Regions from separate parts of the Microbacterium sp. KRD172 genome, predicted to be linked through region 1. Evidence: riboswitches for the same ligand, from Rfam matches in the RefSeq annotation. Region 1 holds a riboswitch; the other holds the start of a gene.
The links. Region 1 has a riboswitch for thiamine pyrophosphate ahead of thiM (hydroxyethylthiazole kinase). Riboswitches for the same ligand answer to the same signal wherever they lie in the genome.

Region 1 (15,578 bases):
GGAAGTCATCGGACAGCGCGTTGATGACCGGCACGCGGGTGTCCCTCGCCATCTCTTCGAGCCCGGACTGGGCATACGTGCGCCAGACGATCGCCGCGACCTGACGCTCCAGCACACGCGCGGTGTCGGAGGGGGTCTCCTTGCCGCCGAGCTGGCTGTTCGCGGTCGAGATGATCAGCGGCGAGCCGCCGAGGTCTGCGATGCCCACAGCGAACGAGACCCGCGTGCGGGTGGAGGACTTGTCGAATATCACCGCGACGGTCTGCGGACCGGCGAGCGACTTGTCGGCCCAGCGATCCTTCTTCAGCTCGACGGCGAGATCGAGGATCTCGGCCTGTTCGGCTGGAGAGAGGTCGTCGTCGCGCAGCAGGTGGCGGGTCATACGTTGGCCTTTTCTGTTTCGGATGCTGCCAGCTCCACCCGCACGTCGGCGAGGGCGGTGGCGAACAGCGTCTGGAATTCTTCGATCTCGGCGTCGCCGATGTTCAGGGCGGGCGCGATGCGCACCGTGTCGGGGTTCGCGGCATTCACGATGAGTCCGCGCTTCTGCGCGGCGGTGACGACCTTGCCGGCGACCGGAGCTGTCAGAACGACGCCGATGAGCAGTCCGCGTCCGCGGACGCCGCTGACGAGCGGTGACCCGATGCCTTCGATCACGGTGCGCAACTGCGCCCCGCGAGCGGCTGCGTTCTCCACCAGACCTGCGCTCTCGATCTCGCCGAGCACGGCGTTCGCGACGGCGGTGCCCAACGGGTTGCCGCCGAAGGTCGATCCGTGCGATCCGGGCGTGAACAGTGAGCTCGCCGCGCCGAACGTGACGAGGGCGCCGATCGGGAAGCCCCCGCCGATGCCCTTCGCGAGAGTGATCGCGTCGGGAGTGATGCCCTCGTGGTTGAAGCCGAACCACGAGCCGGTGCGGCCTGCCCCGGTCTGGATCTCATCGACGATGAGCAGCGCGCCGTGCCTCAGTGTGAGCGAGCGCGCAGCCGCGAGATATCCCTCCGGAAGCTCGACGACGCCGGCCTCACCCTGGATGGGCTCGACGAAGACCGCGGCCACGCGGTCGTCGAGAGCTGCTTCCAGCGCCTCGATCGTGGCGGGGATGTGCTCGACGCCACCCGGCATCGGCTCGAAGGGCGCCCGCATCGCCGCCTTCGCAGTGATGGCGAGAGAGCCCATCGTGCGTCCGTGGAACGCGTTCTCCAGCGCGATGATGCGCGGCCGCTCTGCACCGCCGTGCAGGCGGGCGAGCTTGAAGGCGGCTTCGTTGGCCTCGGCTCCGGAGTTCGAGAAGTACACGCGGCCATCGATGCCGGCGCCGGCCAGACGCTTCAGTCGAGCGGCGAGCTCGAGCTGCGGAGGCGTGGCGAAGTAGTTCGAGACATGCGCGAGGGTCGCGGCCTGCTTCGAGATCGCGTCGACGAACACGGGATGCGCATGGCCCAGTGAGGTCACGGCGATGCCGCCGAGGAAGTCGAGGTGGCGCTTGCCCTGGTCGTCCCAGAGGTAGGAGCCCTCGCCGCGTGTGAGTAGCGCGAACCGCTCGCCGGCGTTGAGCACCAGATCCCGTGCTGCGTCTTCCTGCCAGACGGTCATGCCGTCACCCCTGATTCTCCGAGTACCACTTCAGTTCCGATTCCCTTGCTGGTGAACAGTTCGACGAGCACCGAGTGCGGCACGCGTCCGTCGATGATGGCTGCCGCGTCCACTCCGCCCTCTACGGCGTCGAGGCACGCGCGCATCTTCGGGATCATCCCCGATTCCAGCGACGGCAGCATCTCGGTGAGCTGTGCGGACGTGAGGTGCGAGACGAGCGACTCGCGGTTGGGCCAGTCGGCGTAGAGCCCTGGCACGTCGGTGAGGACGACGAGTTTGCGAGCGTTCAACGCGACCGCGAGGGCGGATGCCGCGGCATCCGCGTTCACGTTGAGCGACTGACCCGGGTGATCCAGGTCGGGCGCGATGCTGGAGATCACCGGGATGCGTCCGGCTGCCAGGTGATCGAGCACGGCCGTGGGGTCGACCTCGACGACGTCGCCGACGCGTCCGAGGTCGATGTTCTCCCCATCGATCACCACGCCGCGGCGTCGGCCGCCGAACAGCCCGGCGTCCTCACCACTCAGCCCGGTCGCGATGGGTCCGTGCGAGTTGATCTTCGCGACGAGCTGCGGGTTCACCTGGCCGGTGAGCACCATGCGCACCACGCTGATCGCCTCGGTGTTGGTGACGCGGTAGCCGCCCTTGAACTCGCTGGGGATCGCGAGACGATCGAGCATGTTCGAGATCTGCGGCCCTCCGCCATGCACGACGACCGGCTGCACGCCGACGTAGCGGAGGTAGGCGATGTCCTGCGCGAACGCCTCCTGTAGTTCGTCCGACACCATGGCGTTGCCGCCGTATTTGACGACGACGATCTGATCACGGAACTTCTTCAGCCACGGCAGCGACTCGATCAGCGTCGTCGCCTTGACCGCTGCGATCTCGGCGGGCGTGTCCTGGATGTCGGTCATGAGGCGTACGCGCTGTTCTCGTGCACGTAGTCGTGCGTGAGGTCGTTCGTGCGGATGGTCGCCTCGGCCTCGCCCACCTGCAGATCGATGAGCAGATCTGTTGCGCGCGGAGTGAGATCGACCTCTTCCCTCGGCCGGTCGGGGCCACCCTCGGAGCACACCCGGACGCCGTTCATCCAGACGTCGACGTTGTACGGGTCGAACTGCGCGCTCGTGGTCCCGATCGCCGCCAGCACGCGGCCCCAGTTCGCGTCGTTGCCGAAGATCGCGGCCTTGAAGAGGTTGTTGCGGGCGACCGAGCGGCCGACCTCCACAGCCTCCTGCTCGGACGCGGCGTTCGTGACGCGGATCGTGATGTCGTGGCTCGCGCCCTCGGCGTCGCCCTGCAGTTTGAGCGCGAGTTCATCGCTGAGCTCGGTCAGCGCGGCCGCGAAGTCGTCGATGTCGGGCCGGATGCCGCTGGCGCCGTTGGCGAGGAGCGTCACCTGGTCGTTGGTCGACATGCAGCCGTCGGAGTCGAGCCGGTCGAATGTCTGCCCCGTCGCGCGGCGCAGCGCGGTGTCGGCGTCGAGCGCGTCGAGGTCGGCGTCGGTCGTGATCACGACGAGCATGGTCGCGAGCCCCGGTGCCAGCATCCCGGCGCCTTTGGCCATGCCGCCGATCGTCCAACCGTCGCGTGAGACGACTGCGGTCTTCATGACGGTGTCGGTGGTCATGATGGCCTGCGCTGCGGCGTCTCCGCCGTCGGCGGCGAGTTCACTGATCGCCTGCTCCGTTCCGGCGAGCACCTTGGCGCGGAACGCCTCGTCTCCCGTGCCGATCAGTCCGGTCGAGCACACCAGGATGTCTCCGGCGCTGACGTCGAGCAGCTCGGCGGCCTTCTCGGCAGTCTGGTGCGTGGTCTGGAATCCGAACGACCCGGTGAAGCAGTTCGCTCCACCCGAGTTGAGGACCACTGCCTCGACGGTGCGGTCGAGGATGACCTGTTGCGACCAGATGATGGGGTTCGCCTTCGCGCGGTTGCTGGTGAAGACGGCCGCGCCGATCTTGCGCGGGCCGCGGTTGACGACGACGGCGACATCGGGCTTGCCGGTGGACTTGAGGCCGGCTGCGACGCCTGCCGCTTCGAATCCCTGCGGTGCGGTGACGCTCATGGCGCGACTCCGTTCAGTGACAGCGCCCGGTCCTCAGGGAGTCCGAGCGCGAGGTTCATGGACTGGATGGCGGCTCCCGCCGTGCCTTTGACGAGGTTGTCAACGGCGGTGACGACCGTGACGCGACCGGCGGCACGATCGATGGCGAGTCCGATCAGAGCGGTGTTCGCGCCGATGACGTCTGCGGTGCGAGGGAACTGCCCCTCTGGCAGGAGCTGCACGAAGGTCTCGTCACCGTACGCGTTCTCCCACGCCGCGCGGATCTCGGCATCTGTGACGCCGTCGACGATCGGCGCCGTCGAGGTGGCGAGGATGCCGCGCGCCATCGGCACGAGGACGGGGGTGAACGAGATGCGCACGTCGTCCGCGCCCGCCGCGAGCAGCGCCTGCCGGATCTCCGGGATGTGCCGATGCGTGCCGCCGACGGCGTAGGGGTTGGCGCTGCCGAGGATCTCGCTCGCGAGAAGATTCGTCTTGAGGCTCTTGCCCGCCCCGGACGGACCGACCGCCAGCACAGCGACGATGTCGCTCGGGTCGATCACTCCCGCGGCGACGCCGGGTGCGAGGCTGAGGCTCACGGTCGAGGCGTTGCATCCAGGGGCGGCGATGCGCGTCGCGCGGCGAAGAACTTCGCGCTGCTTGCCGTCGTCGACCGGGAGTTCCGGCACGCCGTACGCCCATGGCTCATGGAAGTCGCCGCCGTAGAACGCATCCCACGATTCGCGGGAGGTAAGGCGGTGGTCGGCGCCCGCGTCGATCACGAGCGGGACTTCGCCCAGAGCATCCGTGTACTGGCCGGACTGGCCGTGCGGCAGCGCGAGGAAGACGATGTCGTGACCCGCGAGGATCTCGGGGGTGGTGTCCTGCAGCGTGAGGTGCGCGAGCGAGCGCAGGTGCGGCTGGTGCTGGATCAGCGGCTGGCCGGCATTGGAATGCGCGGTGACGGTGCGGATCTCGATGTCCGGGTGGCCGGCGAGCAGGCGCAGGATCTCGCCTCCCGCATAGCCGGATGCGCCGGAGACGGCGACGGAATACGTCATGTTTCTACCTTAACGGTCTGGACCTCTCGGTCCCTGAGCTTGTCGAAGGGCAGAGGCGGCGACACCGGTGCTCGACCCTCTCGTCGGCATTCGACGTTCGGGGAGCACGGGGTCGCCTAGAGTCGGCGGCCGCTCGTCAGGCTCAGAGACCGGCGGCTACGGCGTCGGCGCACCACGGTGACGCTCGGGGCGAGCGTCGAAGAGGCGGATGCAGCCGAAGGCATGTGGTGACAGTAGCGTCGTGGCGGTGCGATGCGCAAATCGACCGGTCGCTACAGCGCCTCGATCAGGAACGGGACTGGGTGCTCTCGCCGTGCAGGCCGGACACCCACGCCGTCCCGCCGAGAATGAGCACGTCAGTCATGTGCCCATCACGCCATCTTCGGCTCCCGTGCGGACGATGATCTGCTCAAAGCGGATGCGCGTCGGATGATGCTCGATCGGTCATGCTCGAGCGGTTCCGCGAAGAAGGCGAGCTCGTGCTGTGCGGAGGCTTCGAACGCACGCAGCATCCGCCCTCGGCCGGCAGCATCGGATGCCGCCGCCGCTGACGCGACGTACTCGATCGCCTGCCGCGTGGCCTCGGCGAACGACTCGTCCGCATACGTGTGCAACCACGACGCATACGGATGCGCCGGCGACCGAGCGTACTCGCCGAAACGGCCGTCACCCAGCCGCGTTCCGAGATCGGTGTACAGCCAGAAGCACGGCAGCAGCGCGGCGATCAGCTGCGCGTAGTCGCCGGCGTACGCCGTGGATCGGAGGTGGTCCAGGTACGCGGTCGTCGTGGTGGACGGCGCCGCCGAGAAGGTTTCATCGCTGACGCCGCCACCCGGTGTGAGCCACTGCGCGTGCAGCTCCAGTTCCCCGACGATCGAGCCGTGCGCGGAGTTCGCCCAGAACGCCTGCTCCGCCGCTGTCGGAGCGAGCCGTGCCGCGTCAGCGAGCACACGTGCGTACCCGCTGAGGTAGAGGGCATCCTGCTCGAGGTAGTGGATGAACGCACCCCGGTCGAGCGTTCCGTCGGCAAGCGCGCGGATGAACGGCAGTTCGTCGATACCCGCGCGGGTCGATGCGATGTGCTCCCACCACTGCGTCACGACCTCGTCGCTCGTGGGAGAGGTGTCGAGGCCGCCGCGTGCGCGGAGCCCGGCGAAATGATCGATCGGACCGTGGCCGAGGCCGACCTGCAGCGCCGTACCGGCGCGCAAGGACTCCCGCAGCCACTCCCGTGCCGCGGTCACAGCCTCGGGCCACTCCTTCCCCAACGCGCGCTGAGTGGCGAGGGCGGACGACAGCGAGCAGCCTGTGCCGTGCGTCGCATCCGTGTCTATCCGCATGCCGGCGAACTCCTGAACGGTGGCCCTCGCCGCGTCCACGAACGCATCGGGCGATTGATCGCCGCCGAGATGGCCTCCCTTGACGAGCACGGCCGCGCCGAGGTCGGCGGACAGACGCTCCGCGTCCACGATCGCTGCCGACCAGTCGGCTGCGACCGTCGCGCCCGCCAGCACGGCGAGTTCGAGGAGGTTGGGAGTGACCAGGTCGGCGCGCATGAGCAGATCGCGCAAGGCTTCCTCGGCGTCCGCCTCGAGCAGGCGGTCTCCGCTCGTCGCGACCATCACCGGATCGACGACGACGATCGGCGGGTGTACGTCGTCGAGCCAGGCGATGACGGTGCGGATTACTTCCGCATCCGCGAGCATCCCGATCTTCACGGCATCGATGTCGATGTCGTCGGCCAGTGCGTCGAGCTGTTCACGCAGGAAGTCGGCGGGAGGCACATGCACCGCCAGGACCTCTTGCGTGTTCTGCACAGTGAGCGCCGTGATCGCGGCCATCCCGTAGCCGCCGTTCGCGCCGATGGACTTCAGGTCGGCCTGGATGCCCGCACCGCCGGACGGGTCGCTTCCCGCGATGCTGAGGACACGGGGAATGGATGCCGCACCCCTCCAGCGGCGGCGGAACGCACGCGCCGCCGCTCTCGGATCATCCGCAGCGCAGAGGGCGGAGACCACAGCGAGCCCTGCTGCTCCGGCGTCGCGGAGTGCGTCGACGTCATCGATCCCGACACCGCCGATGGCGACGCAGGGGAACTCGCTGCGCTCTGCGAATGCGCGGAACCCCTCGATCCCCAGAGTCTCCGGGTGATCGGGCTTGGTGCTGGTCGGCCGGATCACTCCCACGCCGAGATGGTCGATCGTTCCTGCAGGAAGTGCGCGCACGGCGTCGAGGTGCGCTGCGGTGTTCGCGGTCAGGCCGATGATCGCAGCGGGTCCGAGCAGTTCCCTCGCGCGTTGGACCGAGACGTCGGACTGACCCAGGTGGACGCCGTCGACGCGGGCGCCTCGAGCACGTGCGTCGAGTGCCGCATCCAACCGGTCGTTCACGACGAGCGCTGCTCGCCCGGCGATGACATCGGACAGCTCGATGAGCTGTTCGACGATCTGCGCGTCGGTCGCGGTCTTGTCGCGCAGCTGGACGATGCTCACGCCCCCGGCGACTGCTTCGCGAACGACCTCGACGACTCCTCGCTCGCCGCACAGCACGGGGTCCGTGACGAGGTACAGCGACAGATCGATCATGAGGCGACCTCGGTCACGTGCGCACCGGCATCTGCGACGCGCGCGGCACCTGAGAGGTCTGCGGGTGTCGTGGCTGCGAGTTCATCGAGGAACGCGACCGCGAAACTGCCGGGCCCTGTGGATCGCGCAGCGGCGCGCTCTGCGGCGACCGTGTAAAACAGGGTCGCCGCTGTGACGGCGGTGAGCGGCGAGATCCGACGCCCGTGCGCTGCGCCCAGGAATGCGGCCATGACCGCGCCGAGCGCACAGCCGCCGCCGGTGACGCGGGTGAGCAGCTCGTCGCCGTTCGCGACGCGGTACGTGCGCTCCCCGTCGGTGATGAGGTCGACCGGGCCCGACACAGCGACGACGCTGCCGTAGCGGGTCGCGAGCAGAAGGGCAGCTTCTGCCGCAGCATCCGGCGAATCCGTCGCGTCCACTCCGCGACCGCCCGCGCTCAGGCCCGCGAGTGCCAGGATCTCCGACGCGTTCCCCCTGATCGCGGTCGGGCGCTGCTCGACCAGGCTCTGCGCGTGCGCGGTGCGCACCGGCAGCGCGCCGATCGCCACCGGATCGAGCACCCACGGTGTTCCCGCGGCAGTCGCGCCTGCGGCTGCCTCGAGGCCGGCAGCACGCTGCTCAGGTGTGGGGGTGCCGAGGTTGATGAGCACACCGGTCGCGATGCCGGCGAAGAGCTCGGATTCGCCGACGATGTCGACCATCGCCGGTGCCGCGCCGACGGCGAGCAGAACGTTGGCGGTGAAGCCGGTGACGACGGCGTTGGTGATGCAATGGGTGAGCGGTGGTGCCTCACGCACCAGCTCGAGCAGTCGCATCGCGTCGGCGACTACGGGGAGGGCGGACGGTGGGCACAGAAGATCGCTCATGGGCGACATCCCTTCGCTAGTACGAACTAGATCAGGTTCGACGGGTGTGTTCTCAGCCGCTCGGCGCGGCACCCCGTGTCACTGCTCGAAGTCTAGCGATGGTGCGAGAGAGTCAGCGCGGCAGGTCGGAGAGTTGCGGGATCGACCACTCCGCGTTCTCGAGGTTCACGCACCAGCCTGCGAACGCCCAGTCCGCACCGGAAGCCTCACTCCAGAACAGCCAGACCGACCAGGGCGTGCCGGCCGCCAACCATGCCACCAGTCCCCGCTCATCATCGCGCACGACGCGCATCGGCGCGATGTTCGACGCATCCCCCGTCTGCCAGTTCGGCTTGCGGCAATGCCAATCGATCTGGCTTCCGGGACGCAGGAACGGTCCGATGCCGAGGCCTCTGGCTGCTCGCCGCCCGCCCTGATGCACAGCCAGCGCAGTTGCTCGGCGCTGTCCGGACGAGCACGCCACGTGCGCCAGACGTTCTGACCGACGCGGACCACCGAGCCCGGTGCACCGATCTGTGTCACCTGGTAGTCGCTCATGCCGTACTCGCTCCGTCCGCTTCGCCGTCGGTCACCGTGTGCGACCAGTTCTCGCCCTCGCGAAAGTACACGATCCAGGTGTGCCGACGATCGACCGCCCCGCACCAGAATTCGACCCTCGTCGGGATGAGGCGCCACAACACCCAGTCCCCCGGTGCGATGCCCTCGCGAGCAGAGGCCGAGCACGCAGCCAGGTGGATACCGATTCGGAGGCCATGCTCTCATCCTGGCTGGCCATGAGGAGCGACGCCAACGGACACGCGAGTGAACCGGCCAGCGCGCTCAGCAGGGTTCAGAACGGTGGTTCGGTGGTGGGGGCGTGAGGTGTCGGCTTGCTTTCATGCCCGGTCGATGTGATGACCTGGACTGAATTATCCGGCCGGCTGCGGTAGATCGCTCGCGTGAGATGTCGATGCACGTGGTCGCGTGGACACAGCGGCCGGAGCTCGTTGATGTCGGTCTTGCCGCCGCTCGCCCATGGGGTCTTGTGGTCGATGTCGGCGTCTTGAGCGAGGCGGTTGCAGCCGTCTCTGGCGCAGGTGCCGTGTTGCAGGATGAGCCATTCGCGTTGCGCTTGAGTGGCGCGGCGGGAGCGGCGGTCCATGTCCACCACGACGCTGCGGATCGGGTCGATGATCACCCGGCGAAACGCCTTCGCATCGAGGAACAGCTGCTTCGCGGTGAGCGGGTCGATCGGGCCATGACCGACGAGCTCGGCCGCAAGGAGTTCGACGGGAATGGTGACGAAGATCTTCGTCTTGACTGCCTTGTCGGTACCGATACCGCGCAACCACTCGGAGCACAGGTCGGCGCGGATCTGGTCGCGCGTGCGGCACTCGTCCGGATGCTTCTGCAGATGCTTGGCCGCGGACGTCAGACGGCGTTTCGCGGCGATCGCCTCGATCGTCGGGATGTACGCCATGAACCAGCTCATGCCGTCCTCATCCTCGTGGACGACGACGCGGCGTTCGCGCACCTTCCGGCCGTGACGCTCGGCCGCGCCGACCGGGTCGAGCCGATCGACCAGAGTGCGCAACCGGCGAGCGAAGGCCGCCGGCGGACACGACAGCGCCCACTCCGACGCCGCCTGATCGATCAACCGCATCGCCTCACGCTCGAGATCGAGCTCTTCCTCCGATGCACCGAAATCGGCCCGCACCCGTGCCAGAGCGCCGACGGTGCGACCGACGAGATACATCGACACGAACCCGTCCCTGGCCTGCTGCCACAGCAACGGAAGATGCGCCATCGCCTGCTCTGCCGTGAACAGCACACCACGCACGTACTCCTCCGAGCACCGCAGCCGCAACGCGATATCGAACACCGCCGCACGCACCGCCTGATCCACGGCATCCTTATCCGTCGTGTGGTGCACATACACCTCGGGATTGCGACGCGCCAACGCGACAGCATCCGCAATCCTCACCGACCGCCGCGCCTCATACCGATTCAGATCGACATCCGCACACTGCAGATCATCCAACGCAGACTCCACGAAGAACGCGGCATCACGAGGCCGGTCATCCACATCGTCGAACCAAGGTTCCATGTGTTCAGTTTAGTTGATACATTCGATCCTTACAAGAGCTTTCTCGTAGTTTTATCGAAGATATGATCCAGAACCAGATACAGAACGCCGGCATCCCGAAAGAGACACCGGCGTTCCGAACGATACTCGGACGCTACTCGCGCAAGGTCGCCCCGAAGCGCTCAGCCGCGACAGCCACGCCGGCGAGCTTCGCCTCCGTCGCCTCGGCCGCAGTCAGCGTACGATCCTCGGCGCGAAAACGCAGCGCGAACGTCAGGCTCTTCTCGCCCTCAGTGATGCCCTCACCGCGGTAGTCGTCGACCAGTCGCAGCGACTCCAGCAGTTCGCCGGCACCTTCGACGAGAGCAGCGCGCAGCTCGTCCGCCGTCACCGAGTCTGGAACGACCAACGACACATCCTGCGTCGCGGCCGGGTACGTCGACAGCGACGCGGCGACGACGCGGTTTCCCGCCAGCGACAGGACGCCGTCCAGATCGAGCTCCAGCACCACAGCGCGACCGGGCAGATCAGCGTCGGCTGCGACATCCGGGTGCAGTTCGCCGACGTAGCCGACCTCGACGCCATCGACGCTCAGCACTCCGGTGCGTCCAGGGTGCAGCGCCGCGCGCTGTCCCTGCGCCACGACGATCTCGACTCCGGATGCGACCGCGATGACGCGCACAGCATCCAGAGCATCCGTCAGCCCTACGGCCTCCGCTGCGCGTCCGGGCTGGCGGACCGTCGCGTTGCCGGTGAAGAGCGCGGCGACATGGCGGTGCTGCGGCGGGATCGAGGCGTTGAGCTCGGCGAGAGTCTCGTCCGAGGGTCGCTGACCCAGCGGCGGCACCTCATCCGTGCCGTACACGACGCCCGGTTCCGGCAGGAACACGGCTCCGGTCTCGAAGATCGCGAGGTCGGTGAGTCCGCGCGCGATGTTGCGGTGCGCGATCTGCAGCAGACCGGGGATCAGCGAGCGGCGCAGGAACGGCGCCTGCCCGTCGAGCGGATTCGCGAGCTTGATGCTCGGAAGGTGCTCCCCCGACGCCGAACCGTGCAGATCGTTATGCGCCTCGGTGGTGAACGGGAAGGCGGGCGTCTCGACGAGCCCGGCAGCGGCCAGCGCGTTCGCGACGCGACGGCGCCCCTGCTGCAGCGCGGTGAGCCCGCGCCCGGATGGCGGCGTCGGCAGCACGGAAGGGATGCGGTCCAGCCCGTGGATACGGGCGACCTCCTCCGCCAGCGTCCACTTGTCGGTGAGATCGGGACGCCAGCTCGGCGGGATGACCTGCCAGCCGTTCGAGGTCTCGGTGACCTCCGCGCCGATCGTCTCGAGCGCGTCGACGATCTCCTGATCCGTGTAGTCGACACCGATGAGACCGGGGACGAACTCGGCGGACAGCGCGATGCCTGCGATCTCGACGTCGGAGAACAGTGCTCCGCCCACCTCGTCGATAAGGCCGCCTGCGAGCTCGACCATGAGGTCTGCCACACGTCGCGCTGCGGCGAACGGCACCAGCGGGTCGACCCCGCGCTCGAAACGCTTGGATGCCTCGCTGGGCAGCTTGTGCCGACGCGCGCTGCGGGCGATCGAGATCGGATCGAAGATCGCGGCCTCGATGAGCACGTTGCGCGTCTCATCGCCCATCTCTGTCGTGCCGCCACCCATGACGCCGGCGAGGCCGATCGGACCGGAGTCATCGGTGATGAGCAGATCTTCGACGTGGAGCGTGCGCTCCTGACCGTCGAGCGTCTTCATCTTCTCGCCGTGCTGTGCGCGACGAACCGTGATGCCGCCGGAGAGCTTGTCGAGGTCGTACCCGTGGATCGGGTTGCCCAACTCGAGCATCACGTAGTTGGTGATGTCGATGAGCACGCCCAGCGAGCGGATGCCGGCGAGCGAAAGCCGCGCGACCATCCACGGCGGCGTCGGACGGGAGGGGTCGACATCGCGCACGACGCGCACGACGAATTCCTGCACGGCAGGATTCTCGCGCAACGGCTCCGCATCGACGGTGATCGGGAATCCGGTACCGGGTTCCACCTCGGACCACTCGTGCTCCGCAGGGTCGCGGAAGTCTGCGCCGGTAGCGTGCGCGTACTCGCGGGCCACGCCGCGGATCGAGAAGGCATACCCGCGGTCGGGGGTGACGTTGATCTCGACGGCGACGTCATCAAGGCCCAGCAGGGCGATCGCATCCGCACCGACCGGCGCGTCGATGCCGAGCGAGGACAGGATCAGGATGCCGTCGTGCTCATCGCCCAGGCCGAGCTCACGCGCCGACGCGATCATGCCGTCGGACACATGACCATAGGTCTTGCGCGCGGCGATCGGGAACGGGCCTGGCAGCACAGCACCCGGCAGCGTCACCACGACCTTGTCTCCGACGGCGAAGTTGCTCGCGCCGCAGACGATGCCTCGAATGTCTCGATCGCCGCTGGCGGCGATCTCGGTCCCTGACCCTGTCGAAGTGCCGACATCGACCTGGCACCAGCGGATCGTCTTGCCGTTGGACTGCGGTTCGGCCTCGAAGGACAGCACCTGCCCGACGACGACAGGACCGGAGATCTCGAAGCGGTGGATCTCCTCTTCTTCGAAACCGACGGTCACCAACGACTCGAGGATGTCCTCTGCCGTGGCATCCGGCGCCACATCGACGTACTCACGCAACCACGAAAGCGGGACGCGCATCACACCACCATCCCGAACTGCTCACTGAAGCGCACATCGCCCTCTGCCATGTCGCGCATGTCCTGCACGTCGCTGCGGAACATCAGCCCGCGCTCGATTCCCATCCCGAAGGCGAAGCCGCTGTACACGTCGGGATCGATGCCCGCCGCGCGCAGCACGTTCGGGTTGATCATGCCGCATCCGCCCCACTCGATCCAACGCGCGCCGCCCTTGAAGGTCGGGTGCCACAGGTCGAGTTCGGCTGAAGGCTCGGTGAATGGGAAGTAGTTGGTACGGAAGCGCGTCTTGGCCTCGGGGCCGAAGAGGAGCTTCGCGAAGTGGTCGAGGGTGCCTTTGAGGTGCGCCATCGTGATGCCCTTGTCGACGACGAGGCCCTCGAACTGGGTGAACACCGGCAGGTGCGTGGCGTCGAACTCGTCAGTTCGGTACACGCGCCCTGGGCACAGCACATAGATCGGCACGTCGCGGTCGAGCATCGAGCGCACCTGCACGGGACTCGTGTGCGTGCGCATGACCAGGTGGCGATCGACGGGATCGACGAAGAATGTGTCCTGCATCTGACGCGCGGGGTGATCGACGTCGAAGTTCAGCGCGTCGAAGTTGAACCATTCGTGCTCGAGTTCAGGGCCTTCGGCGATCTCCCACCCCATGCCGACGAAGATGTCGGAGACGTCGTCCTGGAGCTGCGAGAGCGGATGCCGAGCACCGACGCGCGTACGAGAGGACACGGCCGTGATGTCGACACGCTCAGCCTCGAGTCGCGCTGCGGTCTCGGCCTCGGCGAGCTCGGCCTCACGCGCGGCGAGTGCCTTGGTGACCTGGCCGCGGCCCTGTCCGACGAGCTTGCCGAATGCGGCCTTGTGCTCGGGCGCGACCTGGCGCATCGACGCGTTCAGGACTGCCAGCGGCGATCCTTCGGCGACGTGCGCGGTTCGCGCGGCTTTCAGCTCTGCGGTATCGGCAGCGGCACCGATCGCCTCGAGCGCGGCGGCGACGGCGGATTCCACCGCCTCGGGCGTGATTTCTGGAGCGTCTGACACGAGACACGAGTCTACCGGCGCGCGGCTCCCTCTCCCGTCAGGCTCCGGGCCCCGTGCTCGTCCCGTCGAACTTTCCGGCGCCCTTCTGCGCCACGATGATCTCGGTGTCAGTGCCCTCGTGCATCACCGCCGCATTGTCAGCGGCGAGCGCCTGCAGCTTCGGCGAGTGGCGGGTGCGGATCTCGAGGTACTTCGCGATGCCGGACAGGATGAGACACATCACGATGTAGATGCCGCCGATGATGAACGCCGACTGCAGGATCGGTCGTCCCTGCTGCGAGCTGAGCAGTTTCGCGTAGTACAGCAGCTCGGGGTAGGTGATGATGAATCCGAGCGCGGTGTCCTTCATCGTCACCACGAGCTGAGCGACGATCACGGGGAGCATGGCTCTGATCGCCTGCGGCAGCAGAATCAGTTGCATGACCCCTGCCTTGCGCAGCCCGATGGCGTAGCCGGCCTCTTTCTGCCCTCGAGGCAGTGACTCGACACCGGCACGCAACACCTCGGCGAGCACGGAGCCGTTGTACATCATGAGCGCGAGAACGACCGCCCAGTAGGGATCCATCTTCACCCCGAGGGTGGGGAGGCCGTAGTACAGCAGCATCATGAAGACGAGGACAGGGACGGCACGGAAGAACTCGGTGATCACGGTCACAGGGATCCGCACCCAGGCATGTTCGGACATGCGGCCGATCGCCAGCACGAAGCCGAGCACGAGACTCAGCACCGCGGCCAGCGCGAACGCGGCGAGCGTGTTGCCGAGCGCCTCGAGAATCTGGCCCCATACCGCGGAGAAGGTGAAGATGTACCAGCGCGATGCGTCGAACTGGCCGGACTCCCAGAACCGGTAGCCGATGAACGCGATGACGGCGAGAACCACGGCGACCGTGAGGACTCCGATCAGGCGATTGCGGAGAACGGCCTTGGGCCCGGGGACGTCAAAAAGGACGGAAGTCATCGCGCGATCCTCCATTTGTTCTCGAGATATCGCTGCAGCCAGCTGAGCAGCATGACGAGGGCGACGAAGATCACGGCGACCCAGAGAAGGACCACGAGGGCGTTCTCACCGCGCTCGCTGAGATAGGAGCGGATCGCGCCGAGCTCGAGAACCGAGAATCCGGCAGCGACCGTCGTGTTCTTGAGCAGTGCGATGAACACGCTCACCATGGGCGGGACCACCGAACGGAACGCCTGCGGCAGGACGACGAGCGTCATCACCTGTCCGAATGGGAGGCCGATCGCGCGCGCGGCTTCGGCTTGACCGACCGGGACCGTGTTGATGCCGGCCCGCAGGACCTCGGCGACGTAGGTGGCCGTGTAGATGCCGATGGCCAGGATCCCGAGGATGACGGGGCTGAGCCGTGGAAGGCCGAGTTGCGGGTATCCGAAGATGAAGAAGAAGAAGACCAGCGTAAGCGGGGTGTTCCTGACGAGGTTGACGTAGAGCGTCCCCACTCCGCGTGCGATCGGGACCGGAGATACACGCGCAGCCCCGATGATCACACCGATCACGAGGGCGAGTACGCCTCCGCCAAAGAAAATCAGCAGCGTGTTGCTGATCGCCTCTCCCCATAGGTCGAGGTTCCCGAAGATGACGTCCACGCCGCCTCCCCTTCTGAAGATTGAGAG
Region 2 (15,578 bases), 670 kb from region 1:
GGCCAGATCATGATGGGCGTGATCATGTCGAGCTTCATGGCGATGATGATCCCGCGCGCGGCCGTTTCGGCCGAGCGCGTCGGCGAAGTGCTCGACGCCGAGTCGAGCATGCACCGTCCGGACGACGGCGTCGCCGACTTCAGCGCGCCTGGCACGGTCATTCTCGAAGACGTCGAGTTCACATACCCCGGAGCCGACGCCCCGGTGCTGTCCGGCGTCTCCTTCGGTGCTGACAAGGGTGAGACGGTCGCGATCGTCGGCTCCACCGGTGCCGGCAAGACCACGCTCGTCTCATTGATCCCGAGACTGTTCGACGTCACGGGCGGCGCAGTGCGCGTCAACGGGACTGATGTGCGTGAAGCCGACGTCGACGCGCTGTGGAAGACCATCGGCCTGGTGCCGCAACGACCGTTCCTGTTCACCGGAACAGTGGCGTCGAACCTGCGCTACGGCCGCGAGGAGGCCACGGACGAAGAGCTGTGGCATGCGCTCGAGATCGCACAGGGTCGCGACTTCGTCGAGGAGATGCCTGATGGCCTCGAGTCGCGCATCGCCCAGGGCGGCACGAACGTCTCCGGCGGGCAGCGCCAGCGTCTCGCGATCGCCAGAGCGATCGTGCACCAGCCGGACATCCTCATCTTCGACGACTCGTTCTCGGCACTCGACCTCACGACGGACGCGAGGCTGAGACAGGCCCTGTGGCGTGAACTGCCAGAGGTGACGAAGATCGTCGTCGCGCAGCGCGTCTCGAGCATCATGGACGCCGATCGCATCGTGGTCCTCGATGGCGGCACCATGGTCGGCGTCGGCACGCATGACGAGCTGCTCGCCACCAATGACACCTATCGAGAGATCGTCGAATCGCAGCTGGGGGTGGACGCATGAGTTCGCGAGACAAGTCGGTCACTGAGCCTGTCGAAGTGTCAGTGACCGGGCTCACCGCAGAAGAGCAGTATGAAGCCGAGCTCGCCGACGCGGCGCGTCTGGATGCCGGAGGGTGGGACGCCCCCGCCCCTGGCAAGGCCGACAACTTCGGCAAGAGCTTCGGCCGGATGATCGGTCTGCTGAAGCCCTCCGCACTCTGGTTCGTCTTCGTGTCGATCCTCGGTGCGATCGGAGTCGTGCTGACTGTCGCTGCACCGAAGGTGCTGGGCGAGGCCACCAACATCATCTACGAGGGCTTCATCTCGAAGACGCTCGGAGACAGCGGCGTTCCTGCCGGTACATCGCAGGAGCAGGTCATCGAGCTCCTGCGGTCGCAGGGTCAAGATGACTTCGCGAACATGGTCGCGGCATTCACCGACTTCCAGGTCGGCGCGGGCATCGACTTCGAGCGACTGCGTTGGATCATCGTCGCCGTGCTCGCGATCTACGTCGGCGCCGCATTGCTGACCTGGATCCAGGGCTACGTCATCAACGTCATCATGGTGCGAACGATGTGGCGCCTGCGTGAATCGGTCGAAGCGAAGATCAACCGTCTGCCGCTGTCGTACTTCGACAAGGTGCAGCGCGGAGAGCTGATCTCGCGTGTCACGAACGACATCGACAACATCACCACCGCGATGCAGCAGTCCCTCTCGGGTGCACTGACATCGGTGCTCACCGTCGTCGGCGTGCTGGTGATGATGTTCTCCATCTCGTGGCAGCTGGCCCTCGTGGCCCTCGTCGCGTTGCCCCTCATGGGCGTCATCTTCGGCGTCATCGGTCCGCGCTCGCAGAAGGCCTTCGGCTCGCAGTGGCGCAAGGTCGGTCGCCTGAACGCATGGGTGGAGGAGGCGTTCTCCGGTCACGCGCTGGTGAAGGTCTACGGCCGTGAGAAGGATGCACTCGACAAGTTCCAGGTCGAGAACGAAGAGCTGTTCCAGGCGAGCTTCAAGGCGCAGTTCCTGTCAGGCATCATCATGCCCGCCATGACCTTCGTCGGCAGCCTGACCTATGTCGGCATCGCCGTTCTCGGAGGCCTGATGGTCGCGAGCGGTCAGCTTCGCCTCGGCGACGTGCAGGCGTTCATCCAGTACTCGCAGCAGTTCACGCAGCCGCTGAGCGAGCTGGGCGGCATGGCGGCCGTGGTGCAGTCCGGCACCGCTTCGGCCGAGCGGGTGTTCGACTTCCTCGACGCCGATGAGCAGGACCCTGACGCCGCGGATGCACCCGCCCTCGTCGAGGGCAAGGGTGTCATCGAGTTCGAGAACGTCTCGTTCTCGTATACGCCGGAGCGTCCGCTCATCAACGACCTGTCGTTCCGAGTGGAGCCGGGTCAGACGGTCGCGATCGTGGGGCCGACCGGTGCAGGCAAGACGACGCTGGTGAACCTCATCATGCGCTTCTACGAGCTCAGCGGCGGCCGCATCCTGCTCGACGGTCAGGACATCTCCAAGGCGACCCGGTCCGAGCTGCGCTCGCGCACCGGAATGGTGCTGCAGGACCCGTGGCTCTTCGCCGGTTCCATCCTGGAGAACATCAGGTACGGCCGTGCGTCGGCGACCGATGAAGAGGTGCTGGAGGCGGCGAAGGCGACCTACGTCGACCGCTTCGTGCATGCGCTTCCCGACGGCTACGAGACGGTCCTCGAAGAAGATGCGGCGAACGTCTCGGCCGGCGAGCGTCAGCTCATCACGATCGCGCGAGCGTTCGTGGCGAAGCCGTCGATCCTCATCCTCGACGAGGCGACGAGCGCCGTCGACACCCGCACCGAGCTGCTGCTGCAGCACGCGATGGCAGCGCTGCGACAGGGACGCACCTCGTTCGTGATCGCGCACCGCCTGTCGACCATCCGCGACGCCGACCTCATCCTCGTGATGGAGCACGGCGACATCGTGGAGAAGGGCTCGCACGATGAGCTCATCGCCGCGCAGGGTGCGTACTGGCGGCTGTACCAGTCGCAGTTCGAGCAGGCCGCGACCGACATCGATGCCGAGGAGGCCATGACCGGCACGACCCCCGTGGTCGTCACCGGGGATGCCGAGCCGGACGCCGTTCCAGCAGGCGTGGCCGATGTCGACGCCGAGGAGTCGACGGGCCTCTGATCTCGGTGTTGTGGCCGGCTGCGTGTCAGTCGGCCACGACCCCGAGAAGTTCGAGCGGGTGCGTCAGACGCCACCACGGACTCGGGCCGGGCAGCGCATCTGAGAACGATACGCCGATCTCGACGGCATCCAGCGGGCCGCTCACGCTGAGCGTGCCCGCCTCGTCGCCGGCGTCACGCTGCTCGCCGAGAGCGAGCGTCGCGCCGGCGCTGGCGGCAGCCCCGTTCCACAGCAGCACCGTCGCGTCTTCGTCCGTGACGAGATCGACGTTCGCACCCCACAGCGTGTCGACCGTGCCGACGACCGTCCCGGCCGGAACCGCAGGTGCCATGGTCTCGAGTGCGGTCTCGGCATCGGCGAACAGGGAACGGGTCACGGCGAGACGCTCCTCGTCATCGCCCTGATTCAGCACGGCGGCGTAGAGGCGCACGGTCGTGTCGCCGATCGTGACGTCCTTCGCGGTGAGTACGCTCCACCCTTCGAGCGTGCCCGTCTTGATGCCCACGACACCGGGGTCCGCGAGCATGCCGTTCGTGTTCGTGACGACGCCGGCACCGGGGATCTCGGCGCTGGCGGTGCCGACGATCTCTGCGAACACGGGATTCTGCATCGCGCGCTCGCCCAATTGCAAGAGCGCAACAGGTGTGGCGACGTTGCCCTCATCGAAGCCCGACGGTGTCACGATCGTGATGCCGGAGAGCCCGCGGTCGGCAAGCCACGTCGCCGCGGCGTCCGCGAAGCTGGCATCTGAGCCCCAGATGTCGCGGGCCAGGCGATCGACGTAGTTGTTCGCCGAACCGAGCAGCGTTCCCTGCAGCATCTGGTACTCGGTGAGCACTCCGCCGACCGGCACGTCCAGCGCCGACTGATCTGCACGGCGGTAGTCCCAGTACTCGACGTTGTCGCTGTAGCTGAACGCGAACTCGGGTCCCTGTTCACCGAGCTGAAGCGGCATCCGATCCAGCACCATCAGGGCTGTGACCACCTTCGTCACGCTGGCGATCGAAACGGCATCCGCAGAGGACGCCACCGATGAGATCCCTGCGATCCCTACGCCCGCGCTGCCGGCGGCCGGCCACGCGGGAGCCGCGACCTGCGCGGCGACCGTCTCGAACTCGGCGGCCTCGACGATCGGGGGCACCTCGTGCAGTGGCCACAGGAGCACGGTCGCCGCATACGCCAGCACCAGGGCGGCGACGGCGCCGATCGGCACCAGCCAGCGCGCCCGCAGCAGCGTCGGGTGCAGTCGCGCATCGGCAAGCAGATCCGGACCGGCCTCTCGCATCGTTATCTGATCGAGATCGGCAGGTCGGGTGCTCTCTTCCACGGTGTCGACATCGAGCCAGGCGAAGGCGGTCGCCGTCTGGCTCTCGTCGGCCCACCGCACCGTGGAAGCGGCGGATGCCGCGGGTTCGTCGAGATCGATGTCGGCATCCGACGCAGCCGCCGCGTCGACGTCATCGACCGAGAAGTCTGCGGGAACGGGCGCGATCGTCTGCTCGTGCGCGGTTTCCCGGGCATCCTCAGCGGACTCGAGGTCGACAGCATCCGGATCTGATGCGTTCGCGTCGTCGTTGAAGGGCGGGGCCGGCGGGCTCACGGTGTCGGTCGCGCCGGTGGCCGCGCGAAACTCACGCCGGGTGAGAGCCCCGGTCTCGGGCGTCGCGTCTTCAATGGTCACCTGTTCACGCTACCGAATCCGGTGCCATGCCGCGCGTGCGCGCCGTCCACGGATCGTCGCCGGTGCGCGTCGGTGCGGGTGTTCTGGAACCTGAGTATGATCGTCAGCACAACCACGGGAGTCCGGCGAGCCGGGCTGAGAGGGAGCGACAAGCGCTTCGACCGTCGAACCTGATCTGGGTCATGCCAGCGCAGGGAGGAGTTCAAATGAGCACGTCTACACGCACGCCCAATGCCACATCCACCGGCACCGGCGCGAATCCCTGGCGCTGGCGCGTCGTCGACATCGTCGTCGCCGCAGTGCTCGGCGTCGCGGTCGGTCTGCTCTTCTGGGGATGGAATGTCGTCGGCGGCGCCTGGTTCGGCGCTGCGGATGCCGTGACACCGGGGCTCGGCGGCGTCGCGGTCGGCATCTGGCTGATCGGTGGCGTCATCGGCGGCCTCGTGATCCGCAAGCCGGGCGCAGCCCTCGTCGTCGAGGTGGTCGCCGCGATCGTCTCGATGCTCATCGGCAACGTCTGGGGCGTCTCGACGGTTCTGTCCGGCCTCGTGCAGGGCCTCGGCGCCGAGCTCATCTTCGCGCTGTTCCTGTACCGCCGGTTCGGGCTCGGTGTCGCAGCCCTCGCCGGTGTCGGCGCTGGCGTCGCCGCCTGGGTGTTCGAGCTGTTCTACGGCGGCTCACCGAACATCCTCAAGTCCCTCGAGTTCAACACGATCTACCTCGTATGCGTCGCCGTGTCCGGCGCGATCCTCGCCGGAGTCGTCGGCTGGCTGCTCGTGCGCGCGCTGGCGAAGACCGGAGCGCTCAGCCGCTTCGCCGCGGGCAGAGAACTCGCGCGCGAGGTCTGAGCATGACCGATGCCACCCCGGCCCGCGTGCAGGCTGCGGGCTGGGGCTGGCGCTACGCGGGGCGCAAGCGTCCCGCCGTCAGCGACGTCTCCTTCGCGATCGAGCCCGGCGAGCGCGTGCTGCTGCTCGGTGCATCCGGTGCGGGCAAGTCGACCATGCTCGCCGGGCTCGCGGGGGTGCTCGGCGACGCTGACGAGGGTGAGCGCACCGGGTCGCTGCTGATCGATGGCGCGGCTCCCGAGTCACGTCGAGGGCAGGCGGGCCTCGTCATGCAGGACCCGGATGCCGGCATCGTGCTGTCGAAGGTCGGCGACGATGTCGCATTCGGATGCGAGAATCTCGGCATTCCGGCATCCGATATCCCCGCGCGCGTGGCCGAGGCGCTCGAGGCCGTGGGCCTGGAGGTGCCGCTGCGTCGCCCTACTGAAGCACTCTCCGGCGGGCAGAAGCAGCGTCTGGTGCTCGCCGGTGTGCTGGCCATGCGGCCGGGACTGCTGCTGCTCGACGAGCCCACCGCGAACCTCGACCCTGAAGGAGTCGCGGAGGTGCGGGCGAGCGTCGAGCGGGTCGTCGATGCCACCGGCGCGACGCTGATCGTCGTCGAACATCGCACGCCGGTCTGGGTGGGACTGATGACCCGTGTCATCGTCCTCGCCGCCGACGGCGGCCTTCTCGCGGACGGCTCGCCCGCGCAGGTGTTCGCCGAGCATGGGCCAGCGCTGGCGGACGCCGGAGTGTGGGTGCCCGATCAGCCCCTCGAACTGCCGGTGCTTCCCGCGGCACCGGATGCGGCCGAGTCCGTTCTCTCCGCGACCGGACTCGCGATCGCGCGTACGTCGCGAACCGTCGTCCGGTCCGGGCTCGACGTTCGCGTGCCGCGCGGGAATGCGACCGTGATCACCGGCCCGAACGGCGTCGGCAAGTCGACGCTCGCGCTCACGCTCGCCGGTCTCATCCCGGAGCAGGACGGTGAGGTCGTCGCAGCCTCGCCTCTTGCGGGACGCGGCGGGCGCCGGCCGTTCCGGTGGACGTCTCGCGAGCTGCTCACGCGCATCGGCACGGTCTTCCAGGAGCCGGAGCACCAGTTCCTCACCCAGACACTGCATGACGAACTCAGCGTCGGACCGAAGGCGTTGGGTTGGGATGCCGCGCGCACCGCGTCCGTCGTCGACGCGCTGCTCGAGCGACTGCACCTGTCGGATCTCGCTCTCGCGAACCCGTTCACCCTGTCGGGTGGGCAGAAGCGTCGGCTGTCCGTCGCGACGGTGCTCGCGGCATCCCCCGAGGTGATCGTGCTCGACGAGCCGACCTTCGGTCAGGATCGGCGAGGCTGGATCGAGCTGGTCGCGCTGTTGCAGGAGGAGATCGCATCGGGCACCTCGGTCGTCGCCGTGACGCACGATGCGGGCGTGATCCGTCACCTCGGTGGGCATCGGATCGTGCTGGAGCAGGCCTCGTGAGCACAGGCGTCGAAATCGAGGAGAAGGTGCGCGGCGCGTGGCTCGACGGCGTGAATCCCGTGACGAAGCTGGTGCTCGCGCTGCTGCTGTCCGTGCCGCTGTTCGCGTCGATCGACGTCGTGAGCGGGCTCGTCGCGATCGGGCTGCAGCTATTGTGCCTGCCGCTCACCGGTCTGCGATGGGGCACTGTGTTGAAGCGTCTGCTTCCGCTTGTGATCTTCGCGCCGGTCGCCGGGCTCAGCATGCTGCTGTACGCGGAACCGGCCGGACGCATCTACTGGAGCTTCGGCTTCGCGACCATCAGTGAGGACTCCGTCAGCCTCGCGATCGCGGTGAGCCTGCGCGTCTTGGCGCTGGGGCTGCCGACGATCCTGCTGTTCGGCCGCACCGACCCGACCGAGCTGGCGGATGCTCTCGCGCAGGTCGCGAAGCTGCCCAGCCGGTTCGTGCTCGGCGTGCTCGCAGGCACCCGGATGCTGGGGCTGTTCCTCGACGACTGGCGCACGATGGGTCTCGCCCGCCGTGCACGCGGCGTCGGCGATCGAGGTGCGCTGAGGCGGTTCTTCTCGATGGCATTCGTGCTGCTCGTCTTCGCGGTGCGCCGCGGCACGAAGCTGGCGATGGCGATGGAGGCGCGCGGGTTCGGATCCGGCATCCAGCGCACCTGGTCCCGGCCGTCGCAGCTGCACGCGCGCGACGGCGTCGCGCTGCTCGGTGGCGCGGTGATCATGGCGCTCGCGCTCGCCGCGGCCGTGGCGCTGGGCACGTTCCGGTTCGTCTGGAGCTGAGACTCGCTTCCACGACCATCGCCCGCCGTGTCGTCATCCTCGAACATGATCGGATGAGCCGTCACGTCGCATTCCACATGTCGCGGTAGTACGCCAGTCGCTCGCGGTCGGGCTCGATGCCGTACGCCTCGATCAGCGCTTCGTCCCACCCGGGGCCGTAGTTCCACGTCGTGCTCATGGATGCCACCGCGATGTCGGCCCAGCGGTCGGCGGTGCCGAGTGCGGCGAGGTCGACGTGCGCGCGCCAGCGCCCGTCGGCGTCGAGCAGGGTGTTGGGCACGCACGCGTCGCCATGGCAGACGACGAGGCGATCGACGGCCGGGGCCTTGTGCAGCGCTTCGGGTATGCGGATGCCGCGTGCTTCGGCATTCGCGATTCGGGCGGGTACGCCCCAGCTCCATGCGCATTCGCCGGTCGGCAGTGCATCGTGCAGTGCTCGCAGACCCTCCCCGACGGCTCTCACAGCCGTTGCGGGCTCGGCGATCCAACGGGCCACGACAGCGCTTTCGCCGGCAATGGCGACCGTGACAAGCCACTCGTGGGTGGCATCCTCTCCCTGTTCGATGACCTCTGGCACCGGGGTCCACCGGGAGGCCCAGCGCATGCGCTCCGCCTCGTCGCGCATGTTCGCCTCGGCATCGAGGGGACCGTACTTGATGAAGCGCCCATCGTCGGTGCGGTACGTGAGTCCGCCGATGTTGTTGTGCCACACGGGCGCGAGCGCCGCGCGCCCCGCGAGCTCGCGCACCCGCCGCGGCACTTCGATGTGCGCGGAGGGGATGCTCACAGCAGTTCGCTCAGTGCCTGCTCGAGCACGACCGCGTGGTTGCGCTCCTCGTCATGGGCGGCATAGACGAGGGTGACGAGGTCGTGCTGCTTCAGTTCGGCTGCGAGCTCTTCGAGTGCGGGTGCGGTCTCATTTTCCAGTTCCGCGCGATAGCGGTCGGCGTATACGCCCCAGTCATCGTCGGATGCTGCGTGCCAGGCCTTGCGCAGTTCGGGGCTGGGAGCGGTGTCCTTGGCCCACAGATCGATCTCGGTCCGTTCCTTCGCCAGGCCTCGCGGCCACAGCCGGTCCACCAGCACGCGGAAACCGTCAGCCGCCTCGGCGTTGTCGTAGGCTCGCTTGCGACGCAGTTGCATACCCTCCACCCAACACCTGTTCGCATCGCGATGCCAGCATGGAACTGAGAACTGCGTATGCTGGAACTGAGTTGCACACTCGTTCGAAGGAGAACACATGCACGTCCAGGGATCCGGAGCACTTATCACGGGCGGCGCGTCAGGCCTCGGCCTCGCCACCGCCCGCGCGCTCGCCGCAGCCGGCGCGCACGTGACGCTGCTCGATCTTCCTTCATCTCAGGGCGCTGAGCTGGCCGCAGAGCTGGGCGGCACGTTCGCCGCTGGCGATGTCACAAGCCCCGCGGATGCCGCGTCCGCCGCCGCATCCGCGAACGCAGCGGCTCCGCTGCGCATCGTCGTGAACTGCGCCGGCATCGCCCCGCCCGCGAAGGTGCTCGATCGCGACGGCAAGCCCGCCGTGCTCGTGGACTTCGAACGCGTGATCCGCATCAACCTCGTGGGCACGTTCAACGTCATCTCGCAGGCATCCGCCGTGATCGCGAAGAACGGCCCTTCGACCGGCTCAGGGACCGATGACTCCGGCGATCGCGGCGTCATCATCAACACCGCATCCGTCGCCGCGTTCGACGGACAGATCGGCCAGCCCGCGTATGCAGCGTCGAAGGGCGGCGTGCATGCCATGACGCTGCCGATCGCGCGCGAGCTCGCCCGTCACAGCATCCGTGTGTGCACGATCGCGCCCGGCATCATGGAGACGCCGATGCTCGCCGGTCTCCCCGAAGCCGCGCAGGATTCTCTCGGGCAGCAGGTGCCGTATCCCGCACGACTCGGCCGCCCTGCCGAGTACGCGGCACTGGCCATGAGCATCATCGAGAACGACTATCTCAATGGCGAGACGATCCGCCTGGACGGCGCGATCCGGATGGCACCGAAGTAGACCTGAACGCAGAAGAAGGAGCAGCATGAGCAACCTCGCAGGCAAGACGATCCTGATGTCGGGCGGCAGCCGCGGCATCGGTCTGGCGATCGCGCTGCGCGCGGCGGCGGACGGCGCGAACATCGCGATGCTCGCCAAGACAGACACCCCGCATCCGAAGCTCGAGGGCACGATCCACACGGCCGCCGAGCAGATCCGTGCGGCCGGTGGCAACGCTCTGCCGATCGTCGGTGACGTGCGCGAGGACGATGACATCACCGAGGCCGTCATGAAGACGCAGGGCGAGTTCGGCGGCATCGACATCGTGCTCAACAACGCGAGCGTGATCGATCTCTCGCGCTCGCTCGATCTCGGTGCGAAGAAGTACGACCTGATGCAGGACGTCAATGTGCGCGGTACGTTCATGCTTTCGCGCGCGGCGATCCCGCAGCTGCGCGAGTCGTCGAACCCGCACATCCTGTCGCTGTCGCCGCCGCTCAACCCGACGCCGAAGTGGCTCGGCGCGCACGCCGGTTACTCGCTGGCGAAGTTCGGCATGACCATGGTGACGCTCGGCCTCGCGGCGGAGTTCGCCTCGGACGGCATCGCGGCCAACACGCTGTGGCCGCGAACGACGATCGCGACCGCTGCGGTGCAGAATCTGCTCGGCGGCGACAAGGTGATGGCCGCGAGTCGCACGCCCCAGATCTATGCGGATGCCGCATATGCCGTGCTCACGAAGACCGCTGCCGAGTACACCGGGCAGAGCCTGATCGTGGAGGACGTGCTGGAGGCCGACGGTGTGACCGACTTCTCCGGCTACGCCGCAGTGCCCGGTACGCCCGACGACCGGCTCTTCCCCGACATCTTCCTCGGCTGACGCGATGGGTCTCACCCTTCGACAGGCTCAGGGATCGGCCTTTTCCGGTCACTGAGCCTGTCGAAGTGTCTTTTCCGGTCACTGAGCCTGTCGAGGTGTCCGGACAGAGTCGGCATTTCCGGTCACTGAGCCTGTCGAAGTGTCCGGACAGAGTCGGCATTTCCGGTCACTGAGCCTGTCGAAGTGTCCGGACACATCGCTCAGAACAGCAGGTATACGGCGCCGACGATCGTGAGGGTGATCACGATCCAGTCGAACACCTGCTGCTTCATCCGGCGCGCCACGCGCACCCCGACGAGCGCGCCGACGACGACGAGCGGAACCAGCACAGCATCCATCAGCAGCACCTGGCCGTCGAACAGGCCGATGCCTGCGAGGAAGGGCACCTTCACGAGGTTCACGATCGCGAAGAACCACGCCGATGTTCCGAGGAAGACCTGCACCGGGGTGCGCATCGCGAGGAAGTACATCGACATCACCGGGCCCGCCGCATTCGCGACCATGGTCGTGAATCCGGCCAGCGCTCCATAGGTCGACGCCACCACGACGCCGTGCTCGGCGGGCGCAGCATCCGTCTTCCGCTGGCGCCACCGGCGCCACAGCGTGACCGCGATCATCGCGAGCAGGATCACCCCGATCGCGCGGCGCACGATGTCGTCATCTCCGAGCGCGAGGAAGGCGAACCCTGCCACGAGGCCCGCGATCACGGCCGGCGCCAGCCGCAGCAGGGTCGGCCAGTGCGCGTGCCGTCGATAGGCGATCAGGGCGAACATGTCGCCGACGATCAGCAGGAGCAGCAGCGCCGCGGTCGATGTGCGCGCCGGGAGCACAGCGGCGAAAAGCGCGACGGGCAGGATGCCGCCACCGGGGATCGCGGTCTTCGCGAGGCCGATCGTGAGTGCGGCGAGTGCCAGGACGGCCCACGCCCAGGGGAGGAGGTCGGGCACGCTCAGCCGCGTAGGGCGGCGAACGCTGCCGCGAACGCCTCGGCTCGCGTCGTGAGGTCCACCCAGTCGCCGGCCTTGATCGATGCGGAGTTCGCGAGGTCGCCACCCGCTCCGGCAGCCACCGCGCCCGCGGCGAACCACTCGGCGAGGTTGTCCGGCTTCACGCCACCGGTGGGCATGAGCGGTGCATCGGGGAACGGTCCGCGCAGGGCTCCGAGGTAAGAGGGGCCGCCGAGGGACGCGGGGAAGATCTTCACGACGTCGACACCGAGCGCAAGCGCGCCCATGACCTCCGTCGGAGTCATCGCTCCCGTCATCACGACGCGTCCGGTGTCGAGCATCGCCCGGGTGAGGTCGGGTAGGGTGCCAGGGCTCACGAGGAACTCTGCTCCCGCATCTGCCGCGGCCGTCGCCTGCTCGATCGTGGTGACCGTGCCGGCGCCGATGTATGCGGCGTCGCCGTGACGTGCGATGAGTTCACGGATCACGGCAGGAGCATCCGGCGTGGAGTAGGTGACCTCGATACCGGCGATGCCGCCGCGGATGATCGCATCGGCCGCATCGAGCGCCTGCTCGGGGGAGGGAGCGCGCAGCACGGCGAGAACGCCGGTGGCACGGGCGCGGGCGAGACGGTCGGTCATGAGTGCTCCTCGATCGGTGATGCTTCCATTCTCGTGCATCCCGCAGGCTGTAGTGACAGGTCTGCCGACACGGCCACCAGCCGCTTCCCACCCGCCACCGCGTACCCTTGGAGACATGACTGAGTCCTCCCGCATCCGCTCGACGGGTCCCGCCACCTCGAAGAAGACCGGGACGGATGCCGCCCCGCAGGTGCGCCCCCGCACCGAGGGCTGGACGCAGAAGAAGGACGAGTCGGGGCGCCCGCTGCTGCAGTTCGCGAGCCCGAAGCGCGGCAAGCCGCCGGTTCACCTCGCCGACCTCACAGTCGAAGAGCGCATCGAGAAGGTCAAGGAGCTCGGCCTTCCCGGGTTCCGTGCGAAGCAGCTGTCGACGCACTACTTCACGCACTACACGTCCGACCCGGCCGAGATGACCGACCTGCCCGCCGCTCAGCGCGAGGAGCTCGTCGCCGGCATGCTGCCGCCGCTGCTCACCGAGGTGCGCCGGCTCGAGACCGACAAGGGCGACACGATCAAGTTCCTCTGGCGACTGCACGACGGTGCTCTCGTCGAGTCGGTGCTCATGCGCTACCCGGGCCGCATCACGCTGTGCGTGTCGAGCCAGGCCGGATGCGGCATGAACTGCCCGTTCTGCGCCACGGGCCAGGCGGGCCTCACACGCAACATGTCCTCCGCCGAGATCGTCGAGCAGATCGTCCGCGCGAACCGACTGATCGCCGAGGGCGGTCTCGGCGGCAAGAAGGCCGACGACCACAGCATGGAGCGCGTCTCCAACATCGTCTTCATGGGGATGGGCGAGCCGCTCGCCAACTACAAGCGCGTGATGGATGCCGTGCGCACGATGGTCGCCGAGCAGCCGCACGGCCTCGGCATGAGCGCCCGCGGCATCACGGTGTCGACGGTCGGCCTCGTCCCGGCCATCCGCAAGCTCGCCGACGAGGGCATCCCCGTCACGTTCGCGCTGTCGCTGCACGCCCCTGACGATCACCTGCGCGACGAGCTCATCCCGGTGAACTCGAAGTGGAAGGTCGACGAGGCGCTGGATGCCGCGTACGAGTACTACGAGAAGACCGGCCGTCGCGTCTCGATCGAGTACGCACTCATCAAGGACATGAACGACCACGCGTGGCGCGCCGATCTGCTGGCGGAGAAGCTCAACGCCCGTGGGCGCGGATGGGTGCACGTGAACCCGATCCCGCTGAACCCGACGCCCGAGTCGGTGTGGACGGCGTCGACCCGCGAGGTCACGAACGAGTTCGTGCGCCGCCTCAACGACGCGGGTGTCCCGACGACGCTCCGCGACACCCGCGGCAAGGAGATCGACGGCGCGTGCGGTCAGCTTGTCGCGACGACCGAGGACGAGGCCGCCTCGGCGGCGATGGCCTGAGGCATCGGCCGATCCGCGTCCCTCCGCGCATCTGACGCCCCGGTGCGCTCTGCTCCGTCGAGCCATCTCGCTATCTTGGCGTCGTCGGCACCTTGGACGCCGAGCAGGCGCTGCACCGTGAAGGGCCGGACGCCGCAGAGCTTCATCGTGCTCTTCGCGACGTGCGTGACGGCGGGGAGCCCGAGGACGGGAGCCGCGTACCACGGGGTGTCGGCGAGGAGGAGCATCCGTCCGCGTCGTCCCTTGAGCAGTCCCTCCGGGAGTCCGCGCGCGTTGTACCGGTACTCCTGCTGAGGCAGCAGGGCGCGATCGAAGAACCCCTTGAGCAGCGCCGGCACCGATCCCCACCAGAGCGGGGTCATGATGATGATCGTCTTTGCCTCCTGCATGGCCCGCTTCGCGTCTGCGAGGTCGGGCTCCAGAGGCATGCGCTGTCGATAGCCGAACCGCATGTGCGGATCGAATTCGAGGTCGCGAAGCGCGAGCAGTCGAGCATCCCCGTACCCGGTGGCGTAGCGCTGCGCGAGGGATGACGTGAGGGATTCGGCGTCCGGGTGGCCGTCGATGACGAGAGCGGAGGGCATGGGGAATTCCTATCTTGACACTGTCTAGGTTATGGACACTGTCAAGATAAGAGACAATGTTGCTCATGTCAAGTTCGAAGACCGGCTATCACCACGGTGACCTTGCGCACGCACTCGAGGTCGCGGCCATGCAGCTGCTGGAGCGGATGCCGGCCGCCGAGATCAGTCTTCGGGAAGTGGCGCGCGCAGCCGACGTGAGCCACAACGCGCCCTATCACCACTTCACCGACCGGCGAGGTCTGCTGAAGACTCTCGCCGAGCGCAGCATGACGGAACTCGTCGACACCGTTCGTCGGGGAGCAGAGGCCGGCAGCCCCCGTGCGGCGCTCGTGGAGGCGGGGGGTTCGTACATCCGCTTCGCGGCCGAGCATCCGAACTCGTTCGACGTCATCTACGATCCGACCGTCTGCGTGCCGGGTTCTCCGACCGAGACGATGGCACCACTCATCGATGAACTGGAGACGGTGCTGGCCACCGCCGCGAAGGCCGTCGGGCTCGACGAGCCTGAGGACGTCGCCGCACTCTGGGGCCTCGTGCACGGACTCGGCACGCTTTCGGCCGCCGGACATCTGACACTCGACGCCGCGCTGGCCGCGTTCGGCGCGACTGTCGATCGGCTCATCTGATCGCTGCGCGGGATCCGTTCCTGGGAGCGCCGTGCAGGGGTTTTGCACCGAGTCCACAGGCACGCTTTCCTAAGTTTGTCTGATGCCTTACTCCGCCCATCGACCGGGTCGCTTCGACTCGCAGGGTCAGATCATCCTCGACAGCGACGCGGATGCCACGACCGACGACCTCGACTTCCTGCGTGAGTTCGAGCCCACGGGTTCCGAATCCACTTCCTCCGTCGACGACGCGACGGACGCCGACCGCTCCGGTTCCGCGGACGATGAGCCCTTCATCGGCGCCACGCCGCAGCGCCCGGTGCCGACGGAGCCGGATGCCGCGCCGACGGCCGCCACGCGGGTGAAGCCCGAGCGCGCCCCGCGCGTTCGCCGCGCGCGTCGTCCCCGCACGCCGGGTTCGCGACTGCGCACCCTCGCGATCCTGGGCGGCGCCGACGGAGAGATCCTCGACCGCGTCCCCGGTGAGACCTCGCGCTTCGTGCAGATGTTCTTCGTGCTCGCCGGCACCGCCCTGGTCTCGGCGATCTCGATGCTCTTCGCGCTCACGACCGGTGTGCAGGCGATCATCTGGCTGGCGGTGCCGCTGGCGATCATCTGGGCACTCATCATCTTCAACCTCGACCGCTTCCTCACCTCGACCATGACTTCGACGAGGAACATCTGGAAGCTCATCGGGCTCGCGATCCCGCGTGTGATCATGGCCGTGATCAT

Region 2: another riboswitch for thiamine pyrophosphate. It lies ahead of J1M43_RS03050 (ECF transporter S component); the one in region 1 lies ahead of thiM (hydroxyethylthiazole kinase).

What each region holds. Positions count from the first base shown of each region.
Region 1 is NZ_JABFAS010000002.1:1,239,676-1,255,253, reverse strand. Features, by position in the region: gene argF (ornithine carbamoyltransferase) at 1-382, opposite strand, end outside; gene J1M43_RS06400 (acetylornithine transaminase) at 379-1,596, opposite strand; gene argB (acetylglutamate kinase) at 1,593-2,510, opposite strand; gene argJ (bifunctional glutamate N-acetyltransferase/amino-acid acetyltransferase ArgJ) at 2,507-3,664, opposite strand; gene argC (N-acetyl-gamma-glutamyl-phosphate reductase) at 3,661-4,704, opposite strand; gene J1M43_RS06380 (bifunctional hydroxymethylpyrimidine kinase/phosphomethylpyrimidine kinase) at 5,076-7,289, opposite strand; gene thiM (hydroxyethylthiazole kinase) at 7,286-8,155, opposite strand; TPP riboswitch at 8,147-8,241, opposite strand; gene J1M43_RS06370 (hypothetical protein) at 8,268-8,576, opposite strand; gene J1M43_RS06365 (pyridoxine 5'-phosphate oxidase C-terminal domain-containing protein) at 8,689-8,835, opposite strand; gene J1M43_RS06360 (HNH endonuclease signature motif containing protein) at 8,985-10,241, opposite strand; gene pheT (phenylalanine--tRNA ligase subunit beta) at 10,375-12,909, opposite strand; gene pheS (phenylalanine--tRNA ligase subunit alpha) at 12,909-13,949, opposite strand; gene J1M43_RS06345 (amino acid ABC transporter permease) at 13,987-14,907, opposite strand; gene J1M43_RS06340 (amino acid ABC transporter permease) at 14,904-15,551, opposite strand.
Region 2 is NZ_JABFAS010000002.1:571,496-587,073, forward strand. Features, by position in the region: gene J1M43_RS03035 (ABC transporter ATP-binding protein) at 1-885, shown strand, start outside; gene J1M43_RS03040 (ABC transporter ATP-binding protein) at 882-3,026, shown strand; gene J1M43_RS16635 (D-alanyl-D-alanine carboxypeptidase family protein) at 3,052-4,707, opposite strand; TPP riboswitch at 4,812-4,921, shown strand; gene J1M43_RS03050 (ECF transporter S component) at 4,914-5,555, shown strand; gene J1M43_RS03055 (ABC transporter ATP-binding protein) at 5,558-7,015, shown strand; gene J1M43_RS03060 (energy-coupling factor transporter transmembrane protein EcfT) at 7,012-7,803, shown strand; gene J1M43_RS03065 (aminoglycoside 3'-phosphotransferase) at 7,865-8,590, opposite strand; gene J1M43_RS03070 (DUF488 domain-containing protein) at 8,587-8,946, opposite strand; gene J1M43_RS03075 (SDR family NAD(P)-dependent oxidoreductase) at 9,044-9,823, shown strand; gene J1M43_RS03080 (NAD(P)-dependent oxidoreductase) at 9,849-10,682, shown strand; gene J1M43_RS03085 (sulfite exporter TauE/SafE family protein) at 10,883-11,629, opposite strand; gene J1M43_RS03090 (bifunctional 4-hydroxy-2-oxoglutarate aldolase/2-dehydro-3-deoxy-phosphogluconate aldolase) at 11,632-12,270, opposite strand; gene rlmN (23S rRNA (adenine(2503)-C(2))-methyltransferase RlmN) at 12,386-13,657, shown strand; gene J1M43_RS03100 (NAD(P)H-dependent oxidoreductase) at 13,606-14,241, opposite strand; gene J1M43_RS03105 (TetR/AcrR family transcriptional regulator) at 14,307-14,867, shown strand; gene J1M43_RS03110 (DUF4407 domain-containing protein) at 14,950-15,578, shown strand, end outside.